Regions from separate parts of the Shewanella sp. FJAT-51649 genome, predicted to be linked through region 2. Evidence: predicted binding sites of a transcription regulator. Region 2 holds the regulator's gene; each other region holds the start of a gene.
What was found. Region 2 encodes ArgR, which controls arginine synthesis, uptake and breakdown. Its sites were predicted from a motif close to ANTGAATANNTATTCANT; they were not measured.
Positions count from the first base shown of each region.

Region 1: K0H59_RS05735 (YjiH family protein) is a predicted target of ArgR. The motif match lies at 6,909-6,926, and genes of this name have one in related genera.
Region 3: argC (N-acetyl-gamma-glutamyl-phosphate reductase) is a predicted target of ArgR. The motif match lies at 6,248-6,265, and genes of this name have one in related genera.

Region 1 is NZ_CP080411.1:1,267,332-1,278,049, reverse strand. Features, by position in the region: gene K0H59_RS05770 (HDOD domain-containing protein) at 30-869, opposite strand; gene yegQ (tRNA 5-hydroxyuridine modification protein YegQ) at 1,254-2,618, shown strand; gene K0H59_RS05760 (YfhL family 4Fe-4S dicluster ferredoxin) at 2,622-2,873, shown strand; gene K0H59_RS05755 (SCP2 domain-containing protein) at 2,956-3,492, opposite strand; gene K0H59_RS05750 (peptidase U32 family protein) at 3,631-4,632, shown strand; gene K0H59_RS05745 (U32 family peptidase) at 4,664-5,536, shown strand; gene K0H59_RS05740 (hypothetical protein) at 5,596-6,303, opposite strand; gene K0H59_RS05735 (YjiH family protein) at 7,008-8,366, shown strand; gene K0H59_RS05730 (hypothetical protein) at 8,872-9,204, opposite strand; gene K0H59_RS05725 (hypothetical protein) at 9,303-9,872, opposite strand; gene K0H59_RS05720 (UDP-2,3-diacylglucosamine diphosphatase) at 10,415-10,718, shown strand, end outside.
Region 2 is NZ_CP080411.1:4,034,970-4,045,687, forward strand. Features, by position in the region: gene K0H59_RS17665 (FAD-dependent oxidoreductase) at 1-339, opposite strand, end outside; gene ubiH (2-octaprenyl-6-methoxyphenyl hydroxylase) at 376-1,599, opposite strand; gene K0H59_RS17675 (UPF0149 family protein) at 1,704-2,279, opposite strand; gene K0H59_RS17680 (cell division protein ZapA) at 2,505-2,807, shown strand; RNA gene ssrS (6S RNA) at 2,923-3,103, shown strand; gene K0H59_RS17690 (5-formyltetrahydrofolate cyclo-ligase) at 3,111-3,785, shown strand; gene folM (dihydromonapterin reductase) at 3,824-4,543, opposite strand; gene K0H59_RS17700 (thiol-disulfide oxidoreductase DCC family protein) at 4,754-5,143, shown strand; gene mdh (malate dehydrogenase) at 5,223-6,158, opposite strand; gene argR (transcriptional regulator ArgR) at 6,449-6,919, shown strand; gene K0H59_RS17715 (NAD(P)-dependent oxidoreductase) at 7,143-7,775, opposite strand; gene K0H59_RS17720 (LysR family transcriptional regulator) at 7,879-8,781, shown strand; gene K0H59_RS17725 (Dyp-type peroxidase) at 8,846-9,787, opposite strand; gene ggt (gamma-glutamyltransferase) at 9,994-10,718, opposite strand, start outside.
Region 3 is NZ_CP080411.1:4,488,897-4,499,614, reverse strand. Features, by position in the region: rRNA gene K0H59_RS19705 (23S ribosomal RNA) at 1-723, shown strand, start outside; rRNA gene rrf (5S ribosomal RNA) at 854-969, shown strand; gene K0H59_RS19695 (CinA family nicotinamide mononucleotide deamidase-related protein) at 1,240-2,514, shown strand; gene K0H59_RS19690 (DUF1439 domain-containing protein) at 2,612-3,157, opposite strand; gene ppc (phosphoenolpyruvate carboxylase) at 3,157-5,826, opposite strand; gene argC (N-acetyl-gamma-glutamyl-phosphate reductase) at 6,497-7,477, shown strand; gene argB (acetylglutamate kinase) at 7,509-8,291, shown strand; gene K0H59_RS19670 (ornithine carbamoyltransferase) at 8,304-9,209, shown strand; gene K0H59_RS19665 (argininosuccinate synthase) at 9,270-10,493, shown strand; gene argH (argininosuccinate lyase) at 10,586-10,718, shown strand, end outside.

The DNA.
Region 1 (10,718 bases), 2.1 Mb from region 2:
GCAGCAGGGGTTCCCTCTAGGCCTGAAGACTACTGGTAACTTTCTTTGATTGAATGGAATTTATCCATAAATTCATCACTAGCTAAATCATTTGCCGAAACGGGTAAGCCACGGCCAACAAAGACATCCATCCGTTGCTCGAAATCGGCACCGGCACGTAACTCACCAGTGTAGAAAGCCGCGGCACGGATAAAGTCTAAGTAGGTCACATGGTCAGGCAGATAAGGTAAATCCGCCCAACGCTCAACCACTTCCATCACCTCTGGCGCAAAATCCCAACTCTTCAATACCGCGCGCCCTAGTGGGCCCTGCATTTTACGAACTAAGGAGCGCAATTGATCAATACTGGTGAATAACTCAGGATGGGCTTCGGCTTCGGTCAAAACTGGTAACGCACCGATATTATGGACTAATCCCGCCAATGTTAACGTATCTAAATTGAGCTGACCGGGACGACGCTTATTATACATCTGCAACATAGCGCAGGCTGCGGCTGTCACATCGATAGAAGTGCGCCACACTTCATCCATCACTTCCCACACCATTTCATTGGTAGAAATAAATAGCTGCTCCATGGCGACAGAGGTCGCAATACTCTTGATTTGGATGAGGCCAATTCGAGACACAGCGCTACTAATACTCTCGGCGGGAATACCACGGCTATATAAGGCACTGTTGGCCACTTTAATGATACGCGCCGAGATTGCGGCGTCTTGACCTATCACTTCACCCACTTGCTTTAGGCTCGCATCGGAGCGACTCACCACTTCCTGCACTCGCATGGCCACTTCGGGCAGTGTTGGCAACACTAAGGCATCATCTTTTAATTTTTTGAGTAATCCGACTAACAGTAGATGTTCAGTAGACATCTTCGCTCCCATCAATCTGCAAACATAAATCTTCAATAGTTGGAGTATATCAGTTGGCTATCATTTGATGGGCAGAAAAAAGCAACAGACGTTAATTATTTGTATGACACTGTTATCAATTTCATCTTAAACGCGCCAACTTATTGCTTTAACGCTTAAGCCATTGTCGACTAAAAACCATCAAAATAAATCCGGCTAGATAGCACAAACAAACCATACACCCCGAGGTAAGAACCTGCGCCATCATAAGGCTTCTAGGTATATTCGTAAAATGCGAACTATACCTAATCTTAGACGAGGTGATTTGCATAACCCTACTTTGATTGTGTAAAATGCCGCCCCCGCGCACTGCGCCTCTATCTACCAACCAATTCGAGAGTCATTATGTTTAAACCTGAGTTGTTATCTCCCGCTGGGACGCTGAAAAACATGCGTTACGCCTTTGCCTATGGTGCAGATGCCGTGTATGCCGGCCAGCCGAGATACAGCCTTAGGGTTCGTAATAACGACTTTAAAATGGAAAACCTCGCAACAGGTATCGAAGAAGCCCATGCGCTGGGTAAAAAGCTTTATGTGGTGAGTAACATTGCTCCCCACAACGCTAAGCTCAAAACCTATATTAAAGATATGGAGCCCGTAGTGGCGATGAAGCCCGATGCGCTGATCATGTCAGACCCAGGCCTAATCATGATGGTGCGTGAGGCTTTCCCTGAGCAGGTGGTGCATTTATCGGTGCAAGCCAACGCCATTAACTGGGCGTCGGTCAAATTCTGGCAGACCCAAGGCATTAAACGGGTGATTTTATCCCGTGAATTATCCTTGGATGAAATCGAAGAAATCCGTCAGCGTTGCCCCGATATCGAGTTAGAAGTATTTGTTCACGGCGCCCTGTGTATGGCCTACTCGGGCCGTTGTTTGCTGTCGGGTTATATCAATAAGCGCGATCCAAACCAAGGTACTTGCACTAACGCCTGCCGCTGGAAATACGATGTGCACGAAGCGCAGCAAACTGACTCGGGCGATATCATTGCCACCCCAAATGCGGTGCAAATCGAAACGCCAACCTTAGGCACGGGTCCTGCGACCGACCAAATCTTCCTTCTACAAGAAGCTAATCGCCCCGGCGAATATATGCCAGCGTTTGAAGATGAGCATGGCACTTATATCATGAACTCTAAGGATTTACGTGCAATCCAACACGTTGAGCGTTTGGCGAAAATGGGCATCGATTCGCTGAAGATCGAAGGCCGTACTAAGTCGTTCTACTATGTGGCCCGTACTGCCCAGCTATACCGTCAAGCCATCGATGATGCCGCCTCAGGTAAGAGCTTCGACCGCAGCTTGATGAACCAACTCGAAGGCTTAGCGCACCGCGGCTACACCGAAGGTTTCTTACGTCGCCACGTACATGATGAATATCAAAACTACGACTATGGCTACTCGGTCAGCGACACCCAACAGTTTGTGGGTGAATTAACCGGTAAACGTAATCTGGCAGGCCTTGCCGAAATCGAAGTGAAGAACAAATTCTCTGTCGGCGATAGCGTTGAATTAATGACGCCACAGGGCAATATCAGCCTCACCATCGAACAACTCGAGAACCGCAAAGCCGAATCGGTTGAAGCGGGATTAGGTTCTGGCCATACCGTTTACTTGCCCGTGCCGAAAGAGGTTGATCTGAACCACGGCATTTTACTGCGTAACCTGCCTCAAGGTCAGGATACCCGCAACCCACACGAAGCAGGCTAAGGCATGGCATTACTGATCGACGACAGCTGCATCAATTGCGACATGTGTGAACCTGAATGTCCGAATCAAGCCATCACCATGGGGGAAGAAATCTATGAAATCGACCCAGACCGCTGCACCGAATGCGTAGGCCATTACGATAAGCCGACCTGCGTCTCCGTCTGTCCGATTGATTGTATTGACCCAGACCCTAACCGCGTCGAGTCCCACGACGAGCTGTTGGTCAAATTCGCCATACTCACGCAAAAAATTTGAGTGAGTATGGCGTCCTAGCTAAACAAAAAGCCCCGCAATCTAAGCGGGGCTTTTTTATCGGTTGGTTACAGCCAAGATAGCATCAACTCAAGCTTGGGGATTTAGCCAAAATCACCGTCGGTTTTGCCTCAAGCTGCAAACGCACAATGGCATCGGCCAGCTTTTCAACGCTTAAGCGAATGGGTGTCGGCAGGCTGGCAAATTCGATACTCAGCAGCAGGTTTTTCACCTCAAGCCCTAACTCGGTATCGCCTTCGATGCTCAGTTTGCGTTGGAAAAACAGCGTATCAGGATCTTCTTTTGCCGCGGCGACCAATAATAGCTCGGCAGAATTGGCACTAAAGCTGACCTGGGCATCGGTCAGCTCACGCACCTGCCAGCAACCATCGAAACTCACTTCAAAAAACAGATTTAAATCTTCGACTCGAATCGCAACCCACTTACCGGCCAAGAATGCTAACTCGCCGTCTTCGGCCTGCGGCGCCAGCAGCTGCGTTAGGAGTTGGCTAAGCACCTTGGCCTTGAGGCTAAAGGGCACTTTGGAGAGTGGTAAGCGGATCAGCTTTGGGGTGAGTTCAAGCAGTTGTTTTGCGAGGTTTGCTGAAAAAACAGCGGACATAATCAGTTACCTAAGGATAAAAAACACTATATCTCCCAGTTTACCGAGATTTTATGATCTTAAACCTGTTTTAAATCAATTCACCGCCAATCAATCTTCCCTACACTCTGCCCCTGTTATTTTATCGGGAGCACCATTATGGAGTTGTTGTGTCCAGCAGGAAACCTGGCCTCGCTAAAGTCGGCGCTGCAGGCCGGAGCCGATGCTGTCTACCTTGGGTTAAAGGATGATACCAATGCACGTTCATTCGCGGGCTTAAACTTCACCCCCGCAAAATTACAGGAAGCCGCCGAACTGACCCAACAGCGGGGCAAGAAAATCTTCCTCACCTTGAATACCTTTCCTAAGCCGAATGAGGAACACCGCTGGTATCAAGCCATCGACTTGGCGGCCAGCATTGGCGTCGATGCCTTAATCGTCGCCGATCTGTCGCTACTCGACTATGCCCATAGGCAATATCCGCAAATTCCGCTGCATTTATCGGTACAGGCCAGCGCCACCAACTTGGGCGCACTGAGCTTTTATAAAGAGGCTTTTAATATCGCGCGGGTGGTGTTACCCAGAGTGCTGTCGATGAAACAAGTGCGCGATTTAGCTAAGGTCAGCCCAGTCGATTTAGAGGTCTTTGCCTTTGGTAGTCTGTGCATCATGGCCGAAGGCCGCTGCCACTTATCATCCTATGTTACTGGCCAATCGCCAAACACTGGCGGTTCTTGCTCCCCGGCGAAACACGTGCGCTGGCAGGAACAGGGCCAAGACAGGCTGACTCGCCTCAACGAAGTCTTAATTGATAAATCAGGGCTCGATGAGCAAATGGGCTACCCAGTCGTCTGTAAGGGCCGTTATCTCACCCAAGACGATGATAAACCGCAATATCTGCTCGAGTCCCCCACCAGTTTAAATACCCTTAGCTTGCTGCCAGAGCTTGCCAAGGCGGGCATAGTGTCACTTAAGATTGAGGGGCGTCAGCGCAGCCCAGCCTATGTGGAGCAAGTGACCAAGGTGTGGCGTCAAGCGATTGATACTTATCTTAATCAGCCAGATAAATTCCAGACGCAGGCCCATTGGGAGCAAGCCCTCGCGAAAGTCTCCGAAGGCCAAATTACCACCTTAGGCGCCTACGAGCGTGACTGGCAATAGCCCTAGCGATAACCACGAAGAAGAAACGATTATGAAAATTTCCCTCGGCCCATTGCTCTATTGCTGGGAAAAACAACAGGTCATCGACTTTTACCAGCAGGTGGCCAACAGTCAGATCCCGTTAGTTTATCTGGGTGAAGCCGTTTGTAGCCGTCGACGCGAACTCAAGTTTGGCGACTATCTCGAACTGGCGAAAATGCTTAAATCTGCGGGTAAAGAAGTGGTGCTGTCAACGCTCGCCCTTATCGAAGCGCCCTCTGAATACACAGAGCTTAAACGTCAAGTCGACAATGGCGAATTTAGCATTGAGGCCAACGACATGGCGGCCGTGTATCTCGCCAAGGAGCACAAGCTGCCCTTTGTCTGCGGCGCCAGCATCAACAACTACAACCGAGCCAGTTTAGATATTTTGCAGCGTTTCGGTATGCAGCGCTTTGTGATGCCAGTTGAACTGTCGAAGACTTGGCTAAGCCAAGTGATAGAGAACAAGCCCGCGTTCGAAGTTGAAGTACTCGGCCATGGCTACTTGCCACTCGCCCACTCGGCGCGCTGCTTTACCGCGAGGCATCAACACTTGTCGAAGGACAGCTGCGAAACCGTTTGCCGCCAATACAGCAAGGGTTTACTGGCACAGACGCAAGAGGCGCAGCCCTTACTTAGGTTAAACGGCATCCAAACCCAGTCGGCCAGCTGTGTCGATTTACGCAGCGAAATCAATGAAATGATAAAGATGGGCGTCGATGTGTTTCGGGTTTCGCCCAGCAGCTTAGCCTGTATCACTAAGGCCGATGCGCTGGTCGAGGCGTTAAAGACTGGGGCAACTGACGCTCAGTACCCTCTTAGCGATGAGCACTGTAACGGTTACTGGTTTGGCGAAGCGGGACTGAAATCCTTAAGCTGCTGAAATACTTAAGCTACTGAAATACATGAGCTGATAGCATTATGGGCTATCAGCTAAATCACTCACTCGGGAGCTTGCTCCTGAGCGAGTGATTGTGGGATGAGCAGTAGCGCTGCCGTCCAACTTAATAAACTCCCAAGCGCAATCCACTCCAACAATGCTGGCCACCACAAATCGGGCCTAGGCAGTTGCAACACCATCTCTTGATAGAAAGGCCTGTCCCCCTCGGTTAAACCTAGCTCTAATAAGGGCGCGTAGAGAAAGGTCATCATACTCAGCAACACCACCAGCGCTAACAATAGCGTCCAAGGTTGTCGCCTTTGTGAATTAAGGCCAGCCCACAGCAGATAACAGATGGCACTCGAACTGCCGAAGTAGAAAAACCATTTCAGGGCGAGGATATGCAGGTGATACACATTGACCGGAAACAAACCCACGCAGGCCAAGGCTAAAAACGTCAGCGCCAGCGCGCAGTAAAAGGGATAGCCCCAAAAACCACTTACGGTTTGTAAGGATGAAAGGCAGTAGAAAACAATGCTTAAACTGCCAAAAAACAAGCCGCCATTGAGCACCACTGCAAGAGCGGAATGCCCATAGGTTCCCAATTCACTCAAGGTATGATTCAAAAAGTTGAAGGCTCGAGTCTCGGTCTGATCGAAGCCTAACACCGCCACGCCTATCCCGAGCAATAATCCAAAAATACCAAGAAAACCAAACTTAGTGGCGAGCGAAAAACCTCTTGTCGCGACATTCATTTTTGTAACAGTCATGGATAATTTAGCTAAACAAAAGTAGTACTAACTTACATGGAATTGAAAAGAATTAAAGCGGCGTTCATCCTCTTTAGGAGAAATATTTTATTTCACCACTATTTACGCTTATTTAGTCACTCGCGCGCAGCGCCCGCCATTAGTCAATATTCAATTTAAAATATGCAAATACCGACTCAAAACCGCATAAAAATGCACAAATCATTCAGCAACGATGAACTTATTATCGGCGATAACCTCGCGGTTACAATTCGCGTTAACTGCTTCACATTGCGTGGTGAGCAACTAGAGCGCTATTGCCATTAACGGATAAAAAACCGCAAAAGCGGAATATTCGAAGAATCTAAGGGAAAATTTTGTACAAAATCCCCCCATCGCCGCTAACAACACCAAGAATAAAACAACTCGATAAATCCGCTGCAACACCAATATTTAATTGCATGATTTAGTTATCAAAACATCTAGCTTACGCTAAACATCCACTAAGATAAGCATTCAGGAATAGCCCAAATAACTATGCTATTTTGCTGCTTATCTCAAACAAATTTCCGAATCGTTTTACATAGCGCCGCTAAGCGAGTAATCTTCCCCCTTCTCGATTTTGAGTTGAATGAAAATGCACCCAACATCCGCCTAACATGCGGCTTTGAGGGGCAATTTGTTCAAGTTTATTTGTGCGACTCGTACTTTTAAGGTGTACACCATTGGCTACTGAACATAAAAACCGCAACATTAAGACGATACTCACCTTTATCGTCCCTTCGCTGATCGGTCTGCTGCTGTTTATGACCCCTATCAGCTACAACGATGCGATTACTATTCCCATCGCAATCATCTCTAAAGCACTGCAAAGCGTGTTAAGCGATGTTTTAACCTTAATCGTGACTGTGATTGTTGTCGCCATGGCCTTGGCCTCTGTGTTGACTAAGTTACTCAAACCTAAGTTTGTGCTGAACAATCACTTCCTCAATGGTTTACTCAACATCAGCCCGCTCTGGCTTGCAACGCGTGTCGTCGGCGCCGTCTTTATCGTGCTGACCTACTTTGGCATTGGCCCCGAAGCCATCAACTCTTCAAGCACTGGCGCCTTAGTACTGAACGACCTATTACCCGTACTCTTCTCGGTGTTTATCTTCGCCGGTATGTTACTGCCACTGCTGTTAAACTTCGGTCTATTAGAGCTATTTGGCACCCTGCTGACCAAGGTAATGCGCCCCGTGTTTAACCTGCCAGGTCGCAGCGCCATCGACTGTATGGCCTCTTGGTTAGGTGATGGTAGCGTTGGGATTTTGCTGACCAGCAAGCAATACGAAGCGCGTTTTTACACCCAAAGGGAAGCAGCGGTTATCGGTACTACCTTCTCGGCGGTGTCAATTACCTTCAGCTTAGTGGTGATCTCTCAGGTGAAGTTGGAGCAAATGTTTGTGCCCTTCTACCTAACCGTATGTTTAGCGGGTTTTGCGGCGGCCGTGATTGTGCCTAAGCTGCCACCACTGTCGTGGAAAAAAGATAACTATATCGACGATACGCCACGTCAACCCGACGATGAGATGATCCCCGCTGGACACGGCGCTCTCTCTTGGGGCTTTGATAAAGCACTCGAGAAAGCTGCCAGTGCTGGTGGTGTGAAAGCCGTTTTAAATGAAGGCGTTAAAAACGTTATCGACATGGTATTTGGCATTATCCCAGTGGTAATGGCCATTGGTACTACGGCGCTGATCATCGCCGAGCATACGCCTATTTTCAATTACTTAGGTATGCCGTTTATTCCGTTACTGGAACTGCTGCATATCCCAGAAGCCACCGAAGCCTCTAAAACTATCGTTGTTGGCTTTGCCGATATGTTTATCCCGTCGATTTTAGCCAGCTCTATCGAATCGGATATGACCCGCTTTGTGATTGCCGCCTTATCAGTAACCCAGCTGATTTACATGAGTGAAGTAGGCGCACTGCTGATTGGCAGTAAGATCCCAGTGAATTTTGTTGAGCTATTCGTCGTGTTCGTACTGCGCACCTTAGTCACTCTGCCAGTGATTGCCGGCGTGGCTCACCTGCTGTTCTAAGCGCAACATAACCTTAAATATCAAGGGGAGTCAGATTTAACTGACTCCCCTTTTTTATACCGATTCAAACACGAATTCGTACACAAACAGACAGTTTTTGATTATGCAGTGAACTTAAGCGTATAAACTCCGCTTGTCACCATATAACTCAGTTTTACAGAAAGTCATTTAGAATTTCTGAATACTACTGCTGAAGGATAAAGCTTGGCCGTTTAATTCTTTAAGTGCTGAGCCATGGCATTCTCTCACCGACACGCAGCGAGTCCATCCTTGGATGCTCGTCCGCCCCGTCCGTGGGGCGGACGGTCGTCTCGCTAATCGCCATGGCTCACCTGTTTAGCATTGTCACAGCCTGTAGACTTCATAATCTTACTCAGCACGCTTTGGGACAATTTCCGAGTTAAAGCCTTAACTCTAACCGTCAGTTTCGGATAAATATTTCTATGGATTAACGCCAAGTACTATGGCAGTTTGTAAGTTGCGTGTTGCTGCGCCTTGTTTGCCTTTAGTCGTGATAGAAAGCCTCAGACACATAGAAATCGCAGAAAGATTTGATATCTTCCTCATTGTCGGACTCGATAGCTCTGGCTCGCAGTTTATAGCCACGCACAATTCGGCTGTTGTTTTCAATGGCGAACTGAATCATCAAATCATTGTTGCTTAAATCAAGCTTCTCTAATTCAGATTTAGCTGACTCCGCATTACTTTCAGTGAAAAAACTTTCCTTCATTTGCATATCTGGCTCAATACGCAATTCTCTATGTTCGCACAGCAATTTCTCTTCAGTAGCTTCCGCATGAAGAGAGAACAAGATGGCTATGACAGCTAAAAACTTCATCACAGCTCCTTAGGCATAACGCCGTTGTAACCGGCAAAAAATTGTTGGCTAAAATGTGAAGCGAAGCGTAACAGCCAACAGTTTTTTGTCCGCGTTTACTACTTTGTTAGCCCTTTTAACTTAAAGTAATGATAGTATTCCTGATGCCGCTCCCCCAGAATCGCCGCTACCGTTGGATTGGACAACAATGATTTCAATGAGTTTTTTGCAACTTCTTTTTCTGGCTCGGGTATATCTTTACTATCTATTTTGTCAATTAATGACTTTAAACCTTGCTCGATGACCAGTGAGTTATTATTTCCTATTTGAACATTACCACCACTTACAGAACCAACACTAAAATTCACTACACTTTGTTCTATTTTTTTATCAAAGTAATCATCGAAGTGTAAACCTCTGACAAAACGACCACCTTGTCGACCATCTTCAAACCTTATATATTTTTCATCTTGAAGTAGTGTTGCGGCTTCAGATAACTCATCAAGATGGTCATTCATACTTACACCAAGTGTAGAACGTACATTAGCTGAAAAATCAAACAACATAAGTGCTTTGTTACTAGGCTTATTTTTCAGTGTATCCATCAATAATTTTTTAAAATCATCTATCATTTCATTCTCATCTATTGCATATATATGATTGAGGGCTAACATTTTATTAGTGCGCATGCGCGTTTACCTCGTTGGACCAGTAAAAACGCGCACGATTAACTATCTGTATGTAAAGAACTTATCAGCTTTCTGCCAGATACACCATCTGGAAAAACGCGCATGCGCGTTTTTCAAATCTATTAACTAAAGTTCAGTTACTATATTCACCTGATTTTATGGAGTTTTATTTATTGTGTATGGAATTAGTGCGCACTGATTTTGTCTGGAAATCATACCAAAACACCTAAATTTAAATATGACTGTATACCCATACATTGTTAGTCGATTTCTGGTAAAGCCAAACATAGGCAAATAGATAAGAATATGCATGGCAGCGGGTGTGGGGATTTTCGGTTGAGCAAACGAGCCGAAACACGTAATGGCGCAAAAAATGAGTTAACTCAATCTATCGACTGTCATTGCATCCAGATCCAAATTTTGACGGTTAAGTCCAGCCTAATCCACTTGTTGTCATCTGCATGTCACTTAAGCTTCATCATTCAGTCAAAGCCCGTCACTAATCTCTAAGGCAGTCAACAGCCGCATAGGGTGAATATGAGATGACTGGAGCTAATTACAGGGGACTTGATCGCGCGCTTATCGACGCACTCAAGACTCCCCGCAACTCTTCCGACAATGCTCCATCCAGTGTTAACACTACTTCCTTCTCAACTCCACATATTGCCAACGCCAGCAACGCCGCAAATAACCAAACCATCACAGTCAACGCCCTCTGGTTATCGGATATCCATCTCGGCTGTAAGGATTGCAAAGCCGACTATCTGTTAAGCCTGTTAAATACCGTGCGTTGCCAGCACTTGTATCTGGTCGGCGATATTGTGGATCTATGGGCGCTCAAACGCC
Region 2 (10,718 bases):
GGCATCATTTTCGATAATGGCGCCAAGGCTAGGTTCACTGATGCTACTGGCATCGAAGGCGATTTTACCAAAGCCATCTTTATCCCATACCGCCATTTTTTGATAGGGCGTCGCGCGGCTGGCATCTAAATAGTGCCAAGCGCCGAGGTGCTCGAGCAAACGTTGGCTCGCCTTATTGATGGCGCTGACCCTAAGCCTTGGCTCACCGCTCACGGCTTGAGTGCTTTGGGCATCGATCACGACGACATTCAAGTTGGCCTGCGCCAATCCTATCGCGGTGGCGAGTCCCACCATGCCGCCACCCACAATGGCAATGTCATAGGCTTGTGAACTTAACATGGGTACATCCTTTTCGCGTTGCGATACCAGTAATGATTATTTCCAGCCCATCGCCTTCTGCGCGACGGGGGTTTTCAGTGGCGGGAACCAAGATAACAGACGCAATCCCAGATTACGCCCAAGGGCCAAGGGCCAATATTGGTTAGAGAAGCCACGGACTAAAAATTCAATATTGCGAATAGTGCTGTTTCTATCCGCCTCTCGGGCCTGCAAATAGCCATGGGTGACGGCGACACCGCCGATATCCTCACCCTGCGCCAGCGCGCGTTGCAGCACATCAAGCAGGCTGATGACATCCCTAAGCCCTAAGTTAAACCCTTGCCCCGCTATCGGGTGCAGAGTCTGGGAGGCATTGCCGATAAATACGCATCTATGGTGAATCGGCCTTGGCATGTAGGACAGGTTTAACGGATAAGCATGGCGCTCGCTAACGTCGATAAACTGCCCGGCGCGATAGCCAAAGGCTTGCTGCAATGCAGCTAAAAACTCGGTCTTGGGCGCTGTAAGCATCGCTTGGGCACGGCTATCGTCGAGTGCCCAGACGAGGGATAAACGCGGTTGGCCTTGGCTATCTGCCATCGGCAATAGCGCTAAGGGGCCTGTCTCGGTAAATCGTTCGTAGGCCCAGTGCTGATGCGGCTTATCGATTTGCAGATTAGCGATAATCGCGGTTTGCTCAAACGCCACTTGGGTGATGGGCAGATTAAAACTGCTGCGCACCTTAGACTGCAAACCATCGGCGGCGACCACCAACTTGGCACAAATTCGCTCGCCGGAATCCAGCACCAACATGTGGCTGTCGATATCGGGAATTAACTCTGACAGTTTTGCTGGGCAGTAGAGCTTAACCTGAGTTTTGTGCAGCTCGCTAAACAGCAATTGGCCGACCCTTTCAAGCTCGACGACTTGGCCCAGCGCATCTAAGTGAAACTGACTGGCGTTGAGTTCCGTCATGCCAAAATGGCCGCGATCGGATACGTGGATATCCTTAATCGCCGTGCCTAAATGCGCCAGTTTCGGCCATAAACCTAAACGGGATAACTCGAAGATGGAACCATGGGCAATGGCGATGGAGCGAGCGTCAAAGCCGGGATGGCTGTTATCGGGAAGATGCGCCTCGATTAAGGCAATAGATAAAGGTTTTTCAGTGCCAGACAAACGCGCTAAGGCCAGCGCCAGGGTCGCCCCCGCCATGGCGCCACCAACAATGGCAATATCGACATTTTGAACTGAATTATCCATGTGCTCTGCTACCGTCATGGGGTTCTCATTCAAGCTATGGCATGGCTAAAAGCGTTTCGCCATCAGGATGTTAGATTTGAAACTCATTAAAGGCGGAATGATTCCGCCTCTCTCTTTAGTGATTAATGGATCACCGCTGGATCGTCGCCTTCACCGTGGCTTGGCTCTGGGCCAAACTCGGAATAGCACATAATGGCGGCGATACGCACAAATTCCAGTAACTCGATATAAGCCGTTTCCGATTCTTCATCGTCGGCCACATCGAATTCGACCTGAGCGATCTCGGCCAGATCTTTAATCACTTCACGTACTTCGGCCGAGGCTTTATTCAGCTTGGGCTGGATAATCGCGATGCCGGTTAAAAAGCTTTGCGTCCACAGGGATAAGGCCTCAACCCGTTGACTTAACGGCTCTTCCTCTTCGGGAAGCAGTGGCATAAAGCCAAACTCAAAATCACCTAAACGGGCGACAGAGTCTTGGAATAGCTCACACACCAATTGATGCAGAGGCGCCGGTAAAGGCTGACCATCATTCATCAGGTCAAATAAAGGTTTAATCCACAGATCGCCAGTTTGCTCTACGCCACCGCAGATTAAACCCACAAGGGCACCGTGCACTTCCACGGGATGCTGACCAATTTCAGCCGCATCGAGGGCGATTTTTAAGCTGTCGATGCGTAACGAAGGAGGGGTCGCCATATCAGATTCCAATCAGAATTTTCCAGCAGCAATGCTAGCAGAGATAAAGACTTGAACCAACTCTGATCCGGCATTCTTGGGGGCGAAGATAAAAATTCCGGCAACTGCTCACACAAGCAGCAAACAAAACGGCGAATGTGCAATCCATCGGCGCCTCACCTTGCACTTTTAATATCAGCCCTATATAGTCCGCCCTATCGACGCCAACGAAAGGATCATCTTCGAATGAGTAATAGTGCAGTTGAAATCACCCTGCTAGGGCGCACCTACTCTATCGCCTGCCCGAAAGGTCAGGAAGATGCCTTACGTGTTGTGGCGCAAGGGGTTGAGCAACAGCTAACCACCTTAAAAAATCGCACTAATAGCTTAAGCCGCGAAGAAATTGCCATTATGGCGGCGCTGAATATTGGACACGAGTTGTACCAAGAAAAGCAAAAGAATAAGCACTATATGAAACAAATGGATGACCGCATCAGCCTATTGCAGTCAACCTTGGAAAACGCCTTAGTTGAGCGTTCAACCAAATAGATTTAGACTGTGCCACTCGGTGCCAAGCACCATCTATCTGATAAGAGTTGCACAGTGAATGGCTAAACTGGCCTATACTTTTTAAGCCAAGATTTTAGCGATTCAATACCGTTTTTGCTCCCTGGGGTGCAGGCCAACTGGTAATGTCCCTGTGCCGATAATTTTGATCTCAGGGTGAATGCTTTACTGACATTGAGCATGCTCGGCTCGTACCGAGAAGCCTTAGGAGGTAATCATTTACCCGCCTTGAACCTACGGTTCAAGGGCTACACCGGTAGCGGCATTCTGGGGAGCATCTTATTTATGTCTATCACTTCACCTGTCTCGAACACATCAGCCCCAACAGTCAAGGGGCCACACGGCACTCAGTCTGAAATTGATACCCAATCGCTAAGCCCAACTCTAAGCCGCGCCGAATTGCGTAAACAGATCCGCTTAGCTCGCCGCTCGCTTTCGACAGAGCAGCAGGCAGAGGCAAGCTTTGCCGCCAGTCGGCGAATGCTCGAAAAACTGAGCGCACTAAATGCCCAGCATGTCGCGCTGTATCTCACCCACGATGGCGAACTAGCAACTGCTCCGCTTATCGAAGCACTTTGGCAGCAGGGCATTCACACCTATCTGCCACGGCTCCACCCCTTTAATGCGGGGCAATTATTGTTTTTGCATTACCACGCCGACTCGCCAATGCAGCCGAATCAATTTGGTATTTTAGAGCCTAAGTTGGATGTGCGTAGCGTTATGCCAATTGAGCGACTGGATGTGGTGATTACCCCGCTGGTTGCCTTTGATATCAAAGGCAATCGTATGGGCATGGGCGGCGGCTATTACGACAGAACGCTAGCCAATTGGCATAGCAAAGGTAAACCTCTGCCCATGGGTTACGCCCATGATTGCCAGCAAGTGACAGCCCTGCCCTGCGAGTATTGGGATGTGCCCTTACCCTTTATTATCACCCCAAGTAGAGAATGGGAGTTTTGAATAAAGAAGGTGCTAGCACCTAAAATCTAGATTCTTTTTTACCTTAAATGCCGCCCACCATCGACATTGTGGCAGCGACCTGTGACGTAGCGGCTCGCCAACAGATAATCCACCAATGCGATAATCTCTTGATTTCCTGCTTCTTTTGGTAAGATAGCCTTAGCCAAGGTCTTTTGCCGATAGGCTTCATCATCGCTCGGATTAAAGAGGATCATCGCCGGAGCAATCGCATTGACTTTGACCTCGGGCGCTAATTGTGCCGCAAAGGATAAGGTTAAGTTATCCAGCGCCGCCTTGCTGGCCGCGTAGGCCATGTGCTTGGCACTGCCCTTTTCGGCCACATAATCGGTGAAATGGATAATATCGCTGGCGCCAATCTCGCCCTCGCCCCCAGCACGCAACTGCGAGGCTAAGGCTAGGTTCATTTGATAGGGTACGCTCGCATGCACCTGCATCATCCGCTGCATGACTTCATGGGCGGCAAGGCTTGGGCTGTTGTCTGGCAGCCAGTCAGAAGCGTTATGGATAATAGCGCGGATTTTGGGGTATTGACTCAATTGCTCAATCAGGGTTTGGAGCTGCGCATTATCGTAAAAATCGCATTGGATTAAGGTCGCGCCTAAAGACTGCAACTCATCGATACTGGGATAATGGCTGCGATAAGTGCCAATCACCTTGTGCCCTTGGGCGAGCAAGTGTTTCGCAAGGGCGTAGCCAATGCGTTTACCCACGCCAGTGATAATAATGGGAGCTGTCATATCCATCCTGTTATTTGCCGAGTACGGGCTTGTGCGTTCAATACAGGGCAAATCTAGTTAGCTAAATCATCAATAAAACAGTGTAATACGCAGAATGTTACTGTCTTTATTGTCTTGCGCCTAATCATAAAGGCATTAAAGGCTGCATGATTTAGATCTAAAATGATGGCGCCCGCGTATACTCGAGGCCAGCTTAATCGAGGAAGCCCTATGGAACTGCGAATTTTTTACGACGGCAATTGCCCTTTATGTCGCGCCGAAATGCGTCAGCTTAAAGCGCGTGACCCCGATGATCGCATCGAACTTGTGGATCTTAATGCCGAGCATTTTGGCGCTCGATTCGGCTATATCGATAAAGAGTATGCCAACACCATTCTTCATGGTGAAACGGCAACGGGGGAGATTTTGCTTGGGCTCGATGTCACCTGCAAAGCTTGGGGATTAACGGGTACGCGCCCTTGGGTGCAGATGCTACGGTTGCCTCTCATTAAACCCGTTGCGGACTGGTGCTACCTGAGGTTCGCCAAGCACAGATACCGCATCTCTTACTTACTGACGGGCAAGGCGCGCTGTGACAATCAATGCCAACTGCCTAAGTAGTTTTGCCCCAAGTAGGGGCTCAATTTTAGCGCATAAAAAACGGAGCCATTAGGCTCCGTTTTTTGATAATCCAGATAGATTACTTAACGAAATCAACGCCTAGTTTGATATCGCCTTTCAGCGTATCTAACATAGAATCACGGGCGTTAGCTTCGAATGCGCTCACTTCACCGTAAGGCAGTACTTTTTCGATACCGTTTTTGCCTAACAGCACTGGTTGAGCGAAGAATTCAGCGTGCTCGCTGCCGCCGTCAACGTAAGCACATTCAACGATGTTAGCTTCGCCTTGCAGACCACGAACCAGAGACATACCGAAACGGCAAGCCGCTTGACCCATAGACAGAGTCGCGCTTCCGCCACCGGCTTTAGCTTCAACCACTTCAGTACCCGCGTTTTGGATACGCTTGGTCAGAGAAGCGACTTCTTCATCAGAGAAAGTCACGCCTTCAACTTGAGACAGTAATGGCAGAATGGTCACGCCGCTGTGGCCGCCGATGACGTTCACTTTAACGTCAGCAACGTTTAAGCCTTTTAATTCAGCGATGAAAGTTTCAGAACGGATAACGTCCAGAGTCGTCACACCGAACAGACGGTTCTTGTCGTAAACACCGGCTTTCTTCAACACTTCTGCTGCGATAGCAACAGTAGTGTTTACTGGGTTAGTGATGATACCCACTAAGGCTTTAGGGCAAGTTACTGCCACTTTTTCGATCAGGTTACGAACGATACCTGCGTTGATGTTGAACAGATCTGAACGATCCATACCAGGCTTACGCGCAACACCAGCAGAAATTAGAACAACGTCAGCACCTTCCAGTGCAGGCGTTGGATCTTCACCAGCAAAACCTTTGATTTCTACCGCAGTAGGGATGTGGCTCAAGTCAACCGCAACACCCGGAGTAACCGGTGCGATATCGTATAGAGACAGTTTAGAACCCGCAGGTAATTGAGTTTTTAACAGTAGGGCGAGAGCCTGGCCGATACCACCAGCAGCACCAAGTACAGCAACTTTCATAGTTATCTCCGTTATTTCTCGGATATGTGTGACATGGATCTAATTTCCGTTGGCGTCACATTACTGGAATGTCACGTTAATTTCAATTATCCCTTAGTCGTGGAGACAAAGTTTTAGCGAAACTGAGCATTCCAATGTTGAATATTTACTCTAGTTCAATATCAATACCGACAACACGGCTATCTAGCCATCCGTGAATTGCATTTTTATTCAGTCATAATGGTTATTTGTTGACACTTTGACCAAAACTATTCAAAATACGCCTGTTTTTTTGAATAAAGAATAAGACTATGCAAACGACCAAGAATCAGGATGACCTTGTTAGAATTTTTAAGGCGATTTTAAAAGAGGAGCGCTTTGGCTCCCAGAGTGAAATTGTCGCCGCTTTACAAGCAGAAGGCTTTAGCAATATTAACCAATCGAAAGTGTCTCGGATGCTCAGCAAGTTCGGTGCAGTACGCACCCGTAACGCTAAGCAGGAGATGGTTTATTGCTTACCCGCCGAACTAGGCGTGCCTACCGCAGGCAGCCCGTTAAAGAACTTAGTGCTCGATGTTGACCATAACCAAGCCATGATTGTCGTTCGCACCAGCCCTGGCGCCGCGCAATTAATTGCCCGTTTATTGGATTCCATCGGTAAGCCAGAAGGGATTTTGGGGACCATTGCCGGAGACGATACTATCTTTATTTGTCCATCCAGCATCCAAGATATCGCCGATACCTTGGAAACCATCAAATCTTTATTCAACTACGCAGAATAAAAAAACAGGTCAGCTTGCTGACCTGTTCTCTTTTATCTGTACGCTTTTCAGTCCAACATTGCCCTCATTTCAGGGCTAGTGTCCCGATTACGTTACAGCATAAGACCTATCTGTTGGCTTGAATGACGCTTGCTTGGAACAAAGACTCGTCACCCCGAGCTCACAAACCTTAGCTTATTGACCTTAACTCATCGACATTAGTCGTCGACCAGAGTCTATAGCCTTAGTAAGCCACACTGATCCTTTGATTAGGATGCGCCGCGTTTTCCGCTTCATCGAGCATGGCTTTGGCGTAGTCGGCCACTGAAATCTTGCTCTGACCATTCGTATCGGTAAAGAAGCTATCGCCGCCTAAACGGTAAGGACCTTCGCTGGCGCCTGGGTAAATTTCTGCCGCTGGACTGACAAAAGTCCAGTTAACCATAGTATTGGCGGCGCGAAATGCCTTCAATGCCTCACCTTGAGCCAAGGCTTCATCCTTATAGGCAGGCGGGAAGTCTGGACTTGAAACCAAGGTCACTCCCGGTGCCACTTCTAAACTCCCCGCACCACCGACCCAAAGTAGACGTGGCACTTTTGCCTGTGGCAACACGGCTAATAGATTATTGACCGTTTTTGCCACTAAGCCGTGATTCTGCTCGGCGCGCGCACCCACTGCGGCAATCACTAAATCGACACCCGCAAATGTGTCGGCTTCCAATGGCTGAGTCAGGTCAACACTACGCACTTCTGCTGCTGTTTCGCCAAGCTTACTTGGGTCACGCACTAAGGCAACCACTTCATGACCACGGCTCAGCGCCTCGTTAAAAATGGTTCCGCCAATCCAACCTGATGCACCTAATACTGCAATTTTCATTTGATAAGTCTCGCTACTGATTTAAATTGAGACCAGTTTACTTGCGACACTTCACGTGATAAATATCGATAAATGAGCATGATTGTTTCAGATTGAGATACTAATGGATAAAATCGCCGCCATGCGCAGCTTTATCGAAGTGGCCAACTGTGGCAGCTTTACTAAGGCCGCAGAACACCTCGATCTCAGTCGCCTACAGGTATCACGTCATATTCAAGAAATTGAGCAGTGGCTGAGTTTACGTTTATTGCACCGCACGACCCGCAGCGTCAGCCTCACTCTGCAGGGGGAAGAAGCCCTGCAATATTGTCAGCGGGTGCTGAGCGAAGTCGCCGCAATGGAAAGCCGCGCCCATAGTCATAACACCGAATTAGTTGGCAGTATTCGCATCGCTACGCCCGTCGGGCTTGGGCAGCACAGTCTGTTTGATGTGGTCGATCGCTTTATAAAATTGCACCCTAAGGTCAATATTCAGCTGTTAATGTCGGACAGTTTTGCCCAGTTGGTGGATGAGCGGGTGGACGTGGCACTGCGCTATACCGAGCAGCCCGATGAGAATTTGATTGCCCGCAAACTGATGAGCATAGATGCCGTGCTGTGCGCCGCGCCCAGTTACTTGGCTCAAGCCGAGCCGCTAACCGTCCCTAACGATCTACTCAGCCATAATTGCCTTATTCATAGCTCGCAGCAACACTGGCAGCTACTCAAGGAGCAACAGAGTGAGCTGATTAAACCAATGGGGAATCTGATGGCGAATGAAATGGGAGTGCTGGTTAGCGCCGCATTGCGCGGGCATGGCATTGCCTACTTGCCCTGTGACTTAGCTAATCCCTATCTCGCCAGCGGCCAACTGCAAGAAGTGCTCCCCGAATACACGGCGCCAGGGCAAACCCTCTGGGCGGTGTACCTCTCCCGCAGTTATCAACAAGCGCTGGTGCGCGCCTTTATCGATTTTACCGCCCAGCAGTGGCAGCAGGATCTCAGCAAGTGGACGACGGCGAGTTAAGCCCACAAACAAAAACGCACTGAGGCTTTAAGGCTCAGTGCGTTGAGTCGCGGTTTACAAAGGCTTAATTATCGAACTGCATCAAAAAATCTAAGCTTGGGGCGAAGAAAGAAGACCCCGTCAAGGCACTGGTAAAGTGCATCAAGTGATCGTGGTTACCCGCACCATCGCCAAACACCATGCTGTGGAGCATCTTCTCAAAGTGCTCTGGGGTGCGGCAGGTTGAAATAAACATCAGCCCTTGCTCCTTGAGCGAACCGTAAGGCATGCTCTGGCGCAAAATCTCAATCGACTTGCCGTTGTCATCCTTGAGGTTGACCCGCTTGATATGGCTGGTTAATGGCTTATCTTCCGACTCGTATTCGATGTTGTCTTGCTTAGTACGACCGATAATATCTTCTTGCTTTTTAAGCGGTAATCTATGCCATTTACTCAAGTTGTGGGCGTACTTTTGCACGTGAATGTAGCTGCCGCCCTTAAATTCAGGGTCTTCATCCCCAACTAAGGCAACCTCTTGACGATGACGCCCTTTCGGGTTTTCAGTGCCATCGACAAAGCCTGTTAAGTCGCGGCTATCCATAAATCTAAAGCCGCGTTCCTCTTCGACTAACTCGACTAAGTCTTCGAACATTTGGCTAATTTCGTTGGCGACTAAATGCAAAATGTCGTAGCGGTCGCAGCGAATATGCACAAACAGATCGTATTCGATCGCAGGCGCTTCACGGTTGCCCGCTTGCATTGCAGGGAATGGCTTGAGCATTTCGGGGCGAGCATCGGGATAGAGGCTGTCCCAATAGTTGGCACCAATGCCCACAAAACCATTGAATGCGCTGTCGGAGTATTGATCCGTCAACTCATAAATATACTGCGCAACGTTGGCAATACAGGGACGCAATTGCGATTCAACGTTATCGTTGTCGCTCGCATTAAACATCAAATAGACGCTATGTAAGTTTCCCTCTGCACACACACCCAACTGTTCACGCGGCATATTTTGAATATCCATCTGGTTATCACCCTTTTGTCGATTCATTTTCGGCAATATTATCCGCAACTTTACCTGAAAATGACATTAAGTAACGCACAGTTTGTCCGTCTTTGTAATGTAAACACGTTTGTAGACTGGAATATAAAAATTGACGAGGCCATTACGCCTCGTCAATTCGTTTTACGCAAGCTTCGGCGCTCATTACGCCAAAGGCGAATTATGCCTTAGTAACCTGCGGCATAACCATCTTTACGGCTCTCGGAGGCGCCGCGGTAAACGCCCGTTTCGGTATTAAAACCAATGGCTTGATATCCACCAAAATCGCCGAGCCCATCGCGTAGCACATGGCCTTTCTTAATTAGCTCACGGCGAGTTTCAACGGGGAAGCCTGATTCTAAGCTTACATAGCCACCGTCATTCATCACCTCGCCCGTAGGCTCGGTCGAACCTGTGTGCAAAATTCTGGGGGCATCGCCCGCTTCTTGCAAGTTCATTTTAAAATCAATCAGATTAACAATGATCTGCGCGTGCATTTGCGGCTGCGTTGCACCGCCCATCACGCCAAAACTCAACCAAGGTTTACCGTCTTTGGTCACAAAGGCGGGAATAATGGTATGGAAGGGACGCTTACCCGGCGCGTAGGTGTTGAAACGACCTTCGGTGAGATCGAACATCTGCCCGCGATCCTGCAATACAAAGCCGAGATCCGGTGGCGTCATACCCGAGCCCATGCCGCGGTAGTTACTCTGGATCAGCGACACCATATTGCCGTCTTTATCAGCAGTGGTGAGATACACAGTATCCCCATGTTGCAGCGCAGGATTCCCCGCATCGACACTCTTAGCCGCCTTGTTTAAGTCGATAAGTTTGGCGCGATCGTAATTGTATTTTTGCGAAATCAATTCCTTCACTGGCACTTTGTTAAAGGCCATATCGGCATAGAATTTCG
Region 3 (10,718 bases), 450 kb from region 2:
GTAGTGTTGATGTTCTAACTTGGGCCCCTAATCGGGGTTAAGGACAGTGCCTGGTGGGTAGTTTGACTGGGGCGGTCTCCTCCCAAAGAGTAACGGAGGAGCACGAAGGTTGGCTAAGTACGGTCGGACATCGTACGGTTAGTGCAATGGCATAAGCCAGCTTAACTGCGAGACAGACACGTCGAGCAGGTACGAAAGTAGGTCATAGTGATCCGGTGGTTCTGAATGGAAGGGCCATCGCTCAACGGATAAAAGGTACTCCGGGGATAACAGGCTGATACCGCCCAAGAGTTCATATCGACGGCGGTGTTTGGCACCTCGATGTCGGCTCATCACATCCTGGGGCTGAAGTCGGTCCCAAGGGTATGGCTGTTCGCCATTTAAAGTGGTACGCGAGCTGGGTTCAGAACGTCGTGAGACAGTTCGGTCCCTATCTGCCGTGGGCGTTGGATGATTGAGGGGAGTTGCTCCTAGTACGAGAGGACCGGAGTGAACGAACCGCTGGTGTTCGGGTTGTCATGCCAATGGCATTGCCCGGTAGCTATGTTCGGAATCGATAACCGCTGAAAGCATCTAAGCGGGAAGCGAGCCCCAAGATGAGTCATCCCTTGGACTATAAGTCCACTAAAGAGCCGTTCGAGACTAGGACGTTGATAGGTCAGGTGTGTAAGCGTTGTGAGGCGTTGAGCTAACTGATACTAATGACTCGAGAGGCTTAACCATACAACCCAGATGGGTTTTGCTAAGAGTACTTAGCTTGAATACAAACACTTAAGAAGTGCAACTCAAACCAGCTTTCCGAATTTAATTTACTGTCTGCATGAGATAAGACGGGTAGTAAATAACAAATTTGCTTGGTGACAATAGCATTGTGGTCCCACCTGATCCCATCCCGAACTCAGAAGTGAAACGCAATCGCGCCGATGGTAGTGTGGGGTCTCCCCATGTGAGAGTAGGTCATCGCCAAGCGCCTAATTTTCTCGTGAAGAGAGCATGAAGCCAGCTGAATAAGCTGGCTTTTTGTTTTTGGCGTTTGCCATTTTTAGATTGTGATTTTGAAATCATTCATTCCAATTTTCAGCCTCTTTAACTCGCACACTCCTAATGTTCGCTAAATCGCGACTTACAGCCTTATTTTCTTCACACTACGGAACCCTACCAGCCGATAGCGGCTCTTGCTATTACTTCAGAGGTTACTTACCTTATGCAGTAATTTATTGGGGTAGCTAAGGATCTATGATGAAGTTAGAGATGATTTGTACTGGGGAAGAGGTGCTGTCGGGTCAGATTGTTGATACTAACGCGGCCTGGTTTGCCAGCACTATGATGGAACATGGCATTGAGATCCAACGACGAGTGACTGTGGGGGATCGCCTCGAGGATTTAATTGCGGTTTTCCAAGAGCGTAGCTTGCATGCCGATGTCATCTTAGTAAATGGCGGCTTGGGGCCTACCAGTGATGATATGTCTGCCGAAGCAATGGCTAAGGCTAAGGGAGAGTCTCTGGTTGAGAATCGCGAATGGCGTCAGCATTTAGAAGATTGGTTTACACGCAATAACCGTGAGATGCCCGTCAGTAATTTGAAGCAGGCGATGTTGCCTGAGTCCGCAGTGATGGTGGATAACCCCGTCGGCACGGCCTGTGGATTTAGAGTGAAGTTGAATCGGGCCTGGTTGTTCTTCACCCCTGGCGTGCCATTTGAACTCAAGCATATGGTAAAGGAGCAATTTATTCCTTTTATCCGTGAAGAGTTTGACCTCGACGCTAAGGTGGCATTGAAGAAGTTGCTGACCATAGGCCATGGCGAGTCTTCCCTTGCCGACAAAATTGAGCCATTGGAGTTGCCTGAGGGGATTACCATTGGTTATCGCTCCTCCATGCCGCATATTGAAATCAAGATCTTTGCCCGCGGTGAGAAGGCGATAGCTTTGCTACCACGAGTGACTGGGCACATCAAAATGGTGTTGGGTACTGCGGTTGTCGCCGAAGATAAAGCAACGCTTGCCGAGGAAATCCATACTAAGTTACTGAATTCTGGCTTGACCTTGAGTGTTGCCGAGTCTTGTACGGGTGGTATGATTACCAGTCAGTTAGTGGACTTCCCGGGCAGTTCTTCCTATTTGCAACATGGTCTGGTGACTTACAGTAATGAATCTAAGGTACGAGTGTTAGGGGTTAATCCGGCGACCTTAGATGATCACGGCGCTGTTTCTATTCCCACGGTCGAAGAAATGGCCAAGGGTGCGCGTGCTATCTTAGACAGTGATTTTGCCTTAGCGACCAGTGGGATAGCGGGACCTGATGGCGGAACCGAAGAGAAGCCCGTAGGGACAGTTGCAATTGCCTTGGCAACCCGCAGTGGCGTTTACAGCCAAATGATTAAACTGCCGCGACGTTCACGGGATTTAGTGCGTAGCTTAAGTGCGGCGGTGGCGTACGATATGTTAAGACGTGAATTACTCACCGAAGCTGTGATTGTGGATTACCAGTCTATAGGGCGTTTCAGCAAGTAACTTTTGCGGACTAACGGGGTTTAGTCAGTCTAACTGGATTAACAAAAATGCTCCCGAGGGAGCATTTTTTATGGCGAATGGTTGGCAGCACAAGCCGTTATTTAGTGAATTTAAGGACTAATTTGCCAGGAGCCACTTGAATGCTCTCGGTCATCTTCGCCATCAGCGCCTGATTACTGTCCTTCGTATCGAGTACATAAACGGGCTGATTCTCGAGGAAATGCCTTAAGTAGCCCATAACCTGTGGCGTTGCGCTACTGATGGCTTTCTCGATATCCTTAGGCGTTGATTCGACTTTCACCAATTCAAGCTGGCGTAGGTAGACACTGTGGGTGGCACTGTCATACCAAGGCTTAGCCTCAAAGGTGGTTGAAAGTTGCGCTTTCAACGGAAAAATAGGATTAGTGATGGACACTTGAGTGGCCGCACTTACGCTCATAGTGTCAGGCTTTTCGCCGAGTCTGACACTGATGTCGTTAATGCGCACTTGCGCGCCCACCAGTTGATTACCTTGTTTCACCTCAAAATGGATCTCTTTGCTGAGATACTGCTCCATTTCATGCTCGCTGATACTGTACTGCGTGACGCAGCCGCCAAGCAGTACAGATAATCCCATGCAAAGGCTAAGCGTGAGTTTTTTCATTAACCTGTGTTTCTCATGCCCGCCGCGACACCGGCAATCGTCAGCATTAAGGCGAGTTGCACGTGTTCGGAAGCGGGAGCTTCGGTTGTTTCCTTGCGGGTACGAGCCAATAACTCGGTCTGCAGGAAGTTTAATGGATCGATATAGGGATTGCGCAGTTTGACTGATTCGCGATTCCACGGTGTATGCGCCATTAAGGTATCCGATTTAGTTAGCTCCAGCACCACTTTAATGCCGAGATCTAAACGCTGGCGTAAAGTTTCGCCTAAGTGATGTAGATTGGTCGGTACTAAGCAGGTTTCATAGTAACGCGCCAAGTTAGGTTCCGCCTTGGCGTATACCATCTCCAGCATGGAAATCCGTGTGCTAAAGAAAGGCCATTCGCGCTCCATATCTTGTAGTAAGCCCATTTCGCCACGTTGGCAGGCAGCCTGTAATGCTTCACCGGCGCCGAGCCATGCTGGCAACATTAAGCGGTTTTGTGACCAAGCAAAAATCCAAGGAATGGCACGTAAGCTCTCGATACCGCCATCGACACGGCGTTTGGCTGGGCGACTGCCTAATGGTAGTTTGCCCAGTTCAACTTCCGGTGTGGCTGCACGGAAATAAGGCACAAAATCCGGCTCTTCACGGACAATACCGCGGTAAGCACTCACTGACTCCTCAGCAATACGCTCCATACAATTGCGCCATTCCTGCTTAGGCTCGGGCGGTGGAAGCAAGGTCGCTTCTAACACTGCTGAGGTGTACAGGGCTAAGCTTTGCACCGCCAATTTAGGCAGGCCGAACTTAAAGCGGATCATCTCACCTTGCTCGGTGACGCGAATACGACCATCAACTGAGCCGGGCGGTTGTGACAGAATCGCTTTGTGAGCAGGGCCGCCGCCGCGACCAATACTGCCACCACGACCATGGAACAGCGTCAGCTTAACGCCAGCCTGTTTACAGACGGCGACTAACTGTTCCTGTGCACGGTATTGTGCCCAAGCGGCTGCCATTACACCTGCGTCTTTGGCCGAGTCAGAATAGCCGATCATCACCTCTTGCATGCCTTTGGTGTAACCACGATACCAGTCGATATCGAGCAGTGCGGTAATACACTCGGCGGCATTATTTAAGTCGCTTAAGGTTTCAAATAGCGGCACAACTCGCATAGGGTGAGTGCAGCCGGTTTCTTTGAGCAGTAATAATACGGTTAATACATCTGAAGGCTTGCTCGCCATCGAGATCACATAGGAGCCCAAGGCCTTAGCAGGATGTTTAGCAATTAAGCGGCAAGTGTTAAGCACTTCGGCTACGTCGGCGGAAGGTTGCCAGTTGCTTGGGATCAGCGGACGACGGTTACTGAGTTCACGCAGTAAGAAGGCTTGTTTTTCAGTTTCATCCCAATGATTAAAGTCACCCATACCTAGATAGCGGGTTAACTCTGCAAGGACATCGCAGTGACGGCCGGCGTCTTGGCGGATGTCGAGCCTTAACATATGGATGCCAAAACAAGCGAGGCGGCGCAGAATGTCGAGTAGTAAACCGTTAGCTATCAAACGCATGCCGCAGTCACATAGACTCTTGTACAGCATCTCTAGCGGCGCTTTCAGGTCGCTTTCTTGCCAAATCAGCGTCGATTTATCCACTTCTGGATTGTGGCCTTCGATGCGGGCGTTTAAGTAATCTATGGTGTCGCGCAGTTTTTGTCTTAGTGAGCGCAGCACAAAACGATAGGGTTCGCAGCTATTGTTGGTATACGCCATCAGCTCGCTGTTGGCTTCTTCCATCGATAACTCGCCAACCAGCAACACTATATCCTTGAGGAATAAACGGGCGGCGGCATGGCGATTACGATCTAGCACTTCTTGGGTGACTTTAGCGGTCACAAAGGGGTTGCCGTCGCGATCGCCACCCATCCAGCTTGAGAAGCGTACTGGCGCGATATCGATAGGCAATTGCTGGCCAGTGCGATCTTGTACTTGATCGTTGAGTTGCCTTAAAAAGTCGGGAACAGCATGCCAGAGGGATTCTTCAATCGTCGATAACCCCCAGCGGGCTTCATCCACTGGTGTTGGGCGTTCACGGCGAATTTCATTGGTGTGCCAGATTTGGGCGATTAACTGGCGCAGACGCAGATTAATTTGGCGGCGCTCTCTGTCGGACAGTTGATTGTTTTCTTGCTCGGCGAGGCAATCCACAATCGCAGCATATTTTTGGATCAGTGTGCGGCGAGAGATTTCCGTTGGATGCGCGGTGAGGACTAAGTCGATATCCAGCGTCTTTAAGCAATCCAACATCTTGGTTTGATCGATGCGGCCATTAAGCATGCGGCCAAGCAACTGTTCGACCGGATCCGGTACGCAAACCAGTTCATCGCAGTTACGGCTAATAGTATGAAATTGTTCGGATAAGTTTGCTAAGTTGAGGAATTGGTTGAAGGCTTTGGCAAAAGGCACTAACTCTTCATCGGGGAGTGCGGTGAGCAGTTCTAGCATTTGCTCCCGTGCTGCTTCATCGCCACGGCGGGAGTCTTTTGCGAGTTTACGAATTTGCTCAACCTTCTCGAGGAAAGAATCGCCGAGGTGGGTGCGCATCGTATCGCCCAGGATCTGCCCTAACATACTCACGTTCGATCTTAACGACGCATACATGTCGGTCACATTGTCTGCCACATTACCTGCCATAGTTACTCCGAATTGAAAAATATAAAAATCCGCAATATACCCAAATAACCTGTAGGTGATGAAACTCGTCTCTTCAGGTCGCTTGGGTATATAGCCCGCTAGCACAATACCCACCACTGAGGGCAATGGTCAACAGCAGAACTTATAACTTATACGACTGGCTTATCTTATATGCAACTAATCGCGATAATTGTTGAGGAATATTCAATATAAATGCGAGCTAACGCAATATTTTATTATGTTTAGTGGAAGTGAATATGAACTGCATCATTTTCGGTTTTGCGGGTATGTGTATTCGGTGTTAATAAAAAGGACTGATTTTTCAGTCTTTCATCCATAGATAACTGAGTTATTAAGCAGTTAGTGAAGTATGGTGTTATTTGCTCAGCGTGCTTGAATGCAGATAAAAGGCAAAATTTAATAAAAATATATATTCACATATATTGCATAAATAGATCTTTGTGGTAGTCTAGCCAGCAGTTGAGATGAGTCACCCCTTGTGACCTGTAGAGTAAATATCATGATGTATAGCGTTAAGCCGTCAGTGAATAAAATAACGACCCATTACAATTTCCTACGACGATAGTCTTGTCATCATAGATATACGCTGGTGCGTGTACGCTATTCATCTATTCTTTAAGTCTCTTTGATTCGGTTTATAAAAATACATATGAAAAACATCGCCATTATCGGTGCCAGTGGTTACACAGGCGCACAACTAACAGCTTTAGTCCATGCGGAGTCTGAATTATCGATTCAAGGTCTGTATGTCTCTGAAAATAGTTTAGATAAAGGTAGAGCTTTAGCAGATTTGTACCCTGTCTACTGCCACATTGACTTAGCGCTGTCACCACTGACTGAAGAGGCGAAGGCGAAGATCGTCGCCGAGGCGGATGCCGTAGTGTTAGCGACCGAGCACTCGGTGAGTTTGCATTTAGCGGCTTGGTTCTATAACCAAGGTTTAGCCGTGTTTGACTTGAGCGGTGCCTATCGTTTCAGCGATGTGGCGCAGTACCCCAAGTGGTACGGTTTTGAGCATGAATATCCCGAAGTGTTGGCCAAGGCTGTCTATGGTCTAGCCGAGTGGAATGCCAAAGAAGTCGCCGCGACTAAAATGATTGCTGTGCCAGGTTGTTACCCAACAGCATCATTAACAGCATTGAAACCATTAAAGAATTTACTGTCGTCAGCCTATCCAGTGATCAATGCGGTCAGCGGTGTGACGGGTGCGGGTCGTAAGGCGCAACTGCATACCAGTTTTTGCGAAGTGAGCCTCACACCCTACGGCGTATTAGGCCACAGACATCAACCCGAAATTGCCACTCAACTGGGACAAGAGGTGATCTTCACGCCGCACCTTGGCAACTTCAAGCGCGGCATTTTAGCGACCATAACGGTACAGCTAAAACCAGGCACTACCACCGCCGATGTGGCTGCGGCATACAGTGTGTATGACCAAGCTGCGCTGGTAACGGTGAAACAGAACCAGTTCCCGAAAGTGGATGATGTGGTGCTGACTCCGAATTGCCACTTAGGTTGGAAGTTTGATGAGAACAGTGGCTACTTAGTGGTTGCCAGTGCCATCGACAATTTGATGAAAGGCGCGGCGAGCCAAGCCCTGCAATGCATAAAGATTCACTTTAACCTTTAACCGTTCATCCTTATTTAAGAGAGTCGTCAAGATGTCTACTAACAACTCAGTATTAGTTCTTAAAGTCGGCGGCGCCCTGCTGCAGTGTGAAATGGGGATGGCGCGTTTAATGGATACCGCGGCAGCAATGATCGCCAATGGCCAGCAAGTGCTGATGGTGCATGGCGGCGGCTGTTTGGTCGACGAGCAATTAGCCGCAAACGGCATGGAAACCGTCAAGTTAGAAGGCCTGCGGGTGACCCCGCCGGAGCAAATGCCGATCATTGCCGGTGCACTGGCCGGAACATCAAACAAGATCCTCCAAGGCGCAGCGACAAAGGCTGGGATTGTGAGCGTTGGCATGAGCTTAGCCGATGGCAACACAGTATCGGCCAAGATCAAAGACGAGCGTTTAGGCTTAGTGGGCGAGGTTTCTCCTAAAGACGCCACTTACCTCAAGTTTATTCTGTCCCAAGGCTGGATGCCGATTTGTAGCTCGATTGCCATGATGGACGATGGCCAAATGCTGAACGTGAACGCCGACCAAGCGGCGACGGTATTAGCTAAGTTGGTCGGTGGCAAGTTGGTGCTGCTATCGGATGTGTCTGGCGTGCTCGACGGTAAAGGTCAATTAATCCCTTCACTGAATGGTAAGCAGATTGCGGATTTGGTGAAGCAAGGCGTGATCGAAAAGGGAATGAAGGTAAAAGTAGAAGCTGCGCTCGAAGTGGCGCAGTGGATGGGGCAGGCGGTTCAAGTTGCCTCATGGCGTGATGCAAGCCAATTAGTCGCATTAGCAAAAGGTGAGGCCGTGGGCACACAAATCCAACCATAAGCGGAGTAGGTTATGAAGCATTTACTATCGATAAAAGAGTTAACCCAGCAACAGTTGCTGGATCTGATTACCTTAGCCAAGACGATTAAAGCGAATCCCGCTGAGTATCGTCATGCGCTGGACGGTAAGAGTGTGGTGATGTTATTTGAAAAGCCATCCCTGCGTACTCGTGTTAGCTTCGATATCGGTATTAACAAGCTCGGCGGCCACTGTTTATACCTAGACCAACAAAATGGTGCCTTAGGTAAGCGGGAATCGGTCGCTGACTTTGCTTCTAACCTGTCCTGTTGGGCCGATGCCATTGTGGCGAGAACTTTCTCCCACAAGACCATCGAACAATTGGCCGAGTTTGGCACTGTGCCTGTGATAAATGCGCTTTCGGATTTATACCATCCCTGCCAAGCGCTGGCCGATTTCTTAACCTTGGCCGAGCATTTTGAAAATATCAGTGATGTTAAGTTAGCGTACGTAGGTGACGGTAATAACGTGACGAATTCATTGATGTATTGCGCGGCCATTCTCGGTGCCACCATGACAGTGATCTGCCCAGCGGGTCACTTTCCTGATGGCTACGTCGTGGCCGAAGTGCAAGAACTTGCCAGCCGATATGGCGGCAAGGTTGTACTGACTTCAGATATTGGTGCTATCGAAGGTCACGATGCTATCTATACTGATACTTGGATTTCCATGGGTGATCCAACACCGTTAGCGGAAATTAAGGATAAGTTTGCACCTTATCAGGTCAATAAGGGCTTGATGGCGAAAGCGGGTGCTCACTTCTTTATGCACTGCTTACCCGCTCACCGCGGTGTTGAAGTGACCGATGAAGTGATGGATGGCGAAGGCTCCTTGATCCTGCAACAAGCAGAGAATCGGATGCACGCCCAAAACGCAGTACTAGTAACCCTATTTAGTTAATTTAACCCTGTTTAGCAGCCTACTTTCTCCAAGGTGAGAAACGAGTTATAGGAATTTAAGATGTCTATCGAGAACAAAAACACTGGCGTGAAAAAAGTCGTTTTAGCCTATTCGGGTGGTCTAGATACTTCGGCCATTATTCCTTGGTTAAAAGAAACCTACGACAACTGTGAAATCATCGCCTTTTGCGCTGACGTAGGTCAGGGTGAAGAAGAGTTAGTGGGTCTGACTGAAAAGGCATTGGCTTCTGGCGCATCAGAATGCCATATCGTCGATCTGAAAGAAGAATTCGTTAAAGACTATATCTACCCAACCATGGCAACGGGTGCGATCTACGAAGGGACTTACCTGTTAGGTACTTCAATGGCGCGTCCAATCATTGCTAAGGCGCAGGTTGAAGTGGCACGTAAAGTGGGTGCCGATGCCCTGTGTCACGGTTGTACTGGTAAAGGTAACGACCAAGTGCGTTTCGAAGGTTGCTTTGCGGCATTAGCGCCTGATTTAAAAGTGATTGCACCATGGCGTGAATGGACCATGCAGAGCCGTGAAGATCTACTGGCTTACTTAGCTGAGCGTAATATCAAAACGTCGGCTTCTGCCACTAAGATCTACAGCCGTGATGCTAACGCATTCCACATTTCCCACGAAGGTGGTGAGTTGGAAGATCCATGGAACGAGCCAAGCAAAGGTGTGTGGACCTTGACTGCCGATCCAGAAGATGCGCCAAACCAAGCTGAATATGTGTCACTCGAAGTTGAAAACGGCCGTGTGACTAAAGTAAATGGCGAAGCTTTAACACCTTACGCTGCACTGATGAAGCTGAACGCTATCGCTGCACCACATGGCGTGGGTCGTATTGATATCACCGAAAACCGTTTAGTGGGCATGAAGTCTCGTGGTTGTTACGAAACCCCAGGCGGCACTGTGATGTTTGCCGCACTGCGCGCGATTGAAGAGTTAGTGCTGGATAAAACCAGCCGTACTTGGCGTGAGCAAGTGGGTGCCCAAATGGCACACTTAGTGTACGACGGTCGTTGGTTTACACCTCTGTGTAAGTCGCTGCTGGCGGCATCTGAGTCATTAGCCGAGTCTGTTAACGGTGAAGTTGTGGTTAAGCTCTACAAAGGTCACGCGATTGCCGTTAAGAAGCGTTCGCCAAACAGCTTGTACTCTGAAGCCTTTGCCACCTTCGGTGAAGACCAAGTGTACGACCAAAAACACGCTGAAGGCTTTATCCGTCTGTACTCGTTAGCAAGCCGCATCCGCGCGCTCAACGCTAAGTAATAGGCTGACTGAAAGGGCGCCTAGCGCCCTTTTTTATATCTTAAGTTTTAATGGCTTTAACGTATTCAAAGCAGTGACCGAGGGGATTGAGTATGGCTTTATGGGGTGGAAGATTTCAGGGCGAAACCAGCGCGCTATTTAAATTATTCAACGATTCACTGCCAGTGGATTACCGCTTGTTTGAGCAGGATGTGGTCGGCTCTATCGCGTGGGCCGATGCGATTG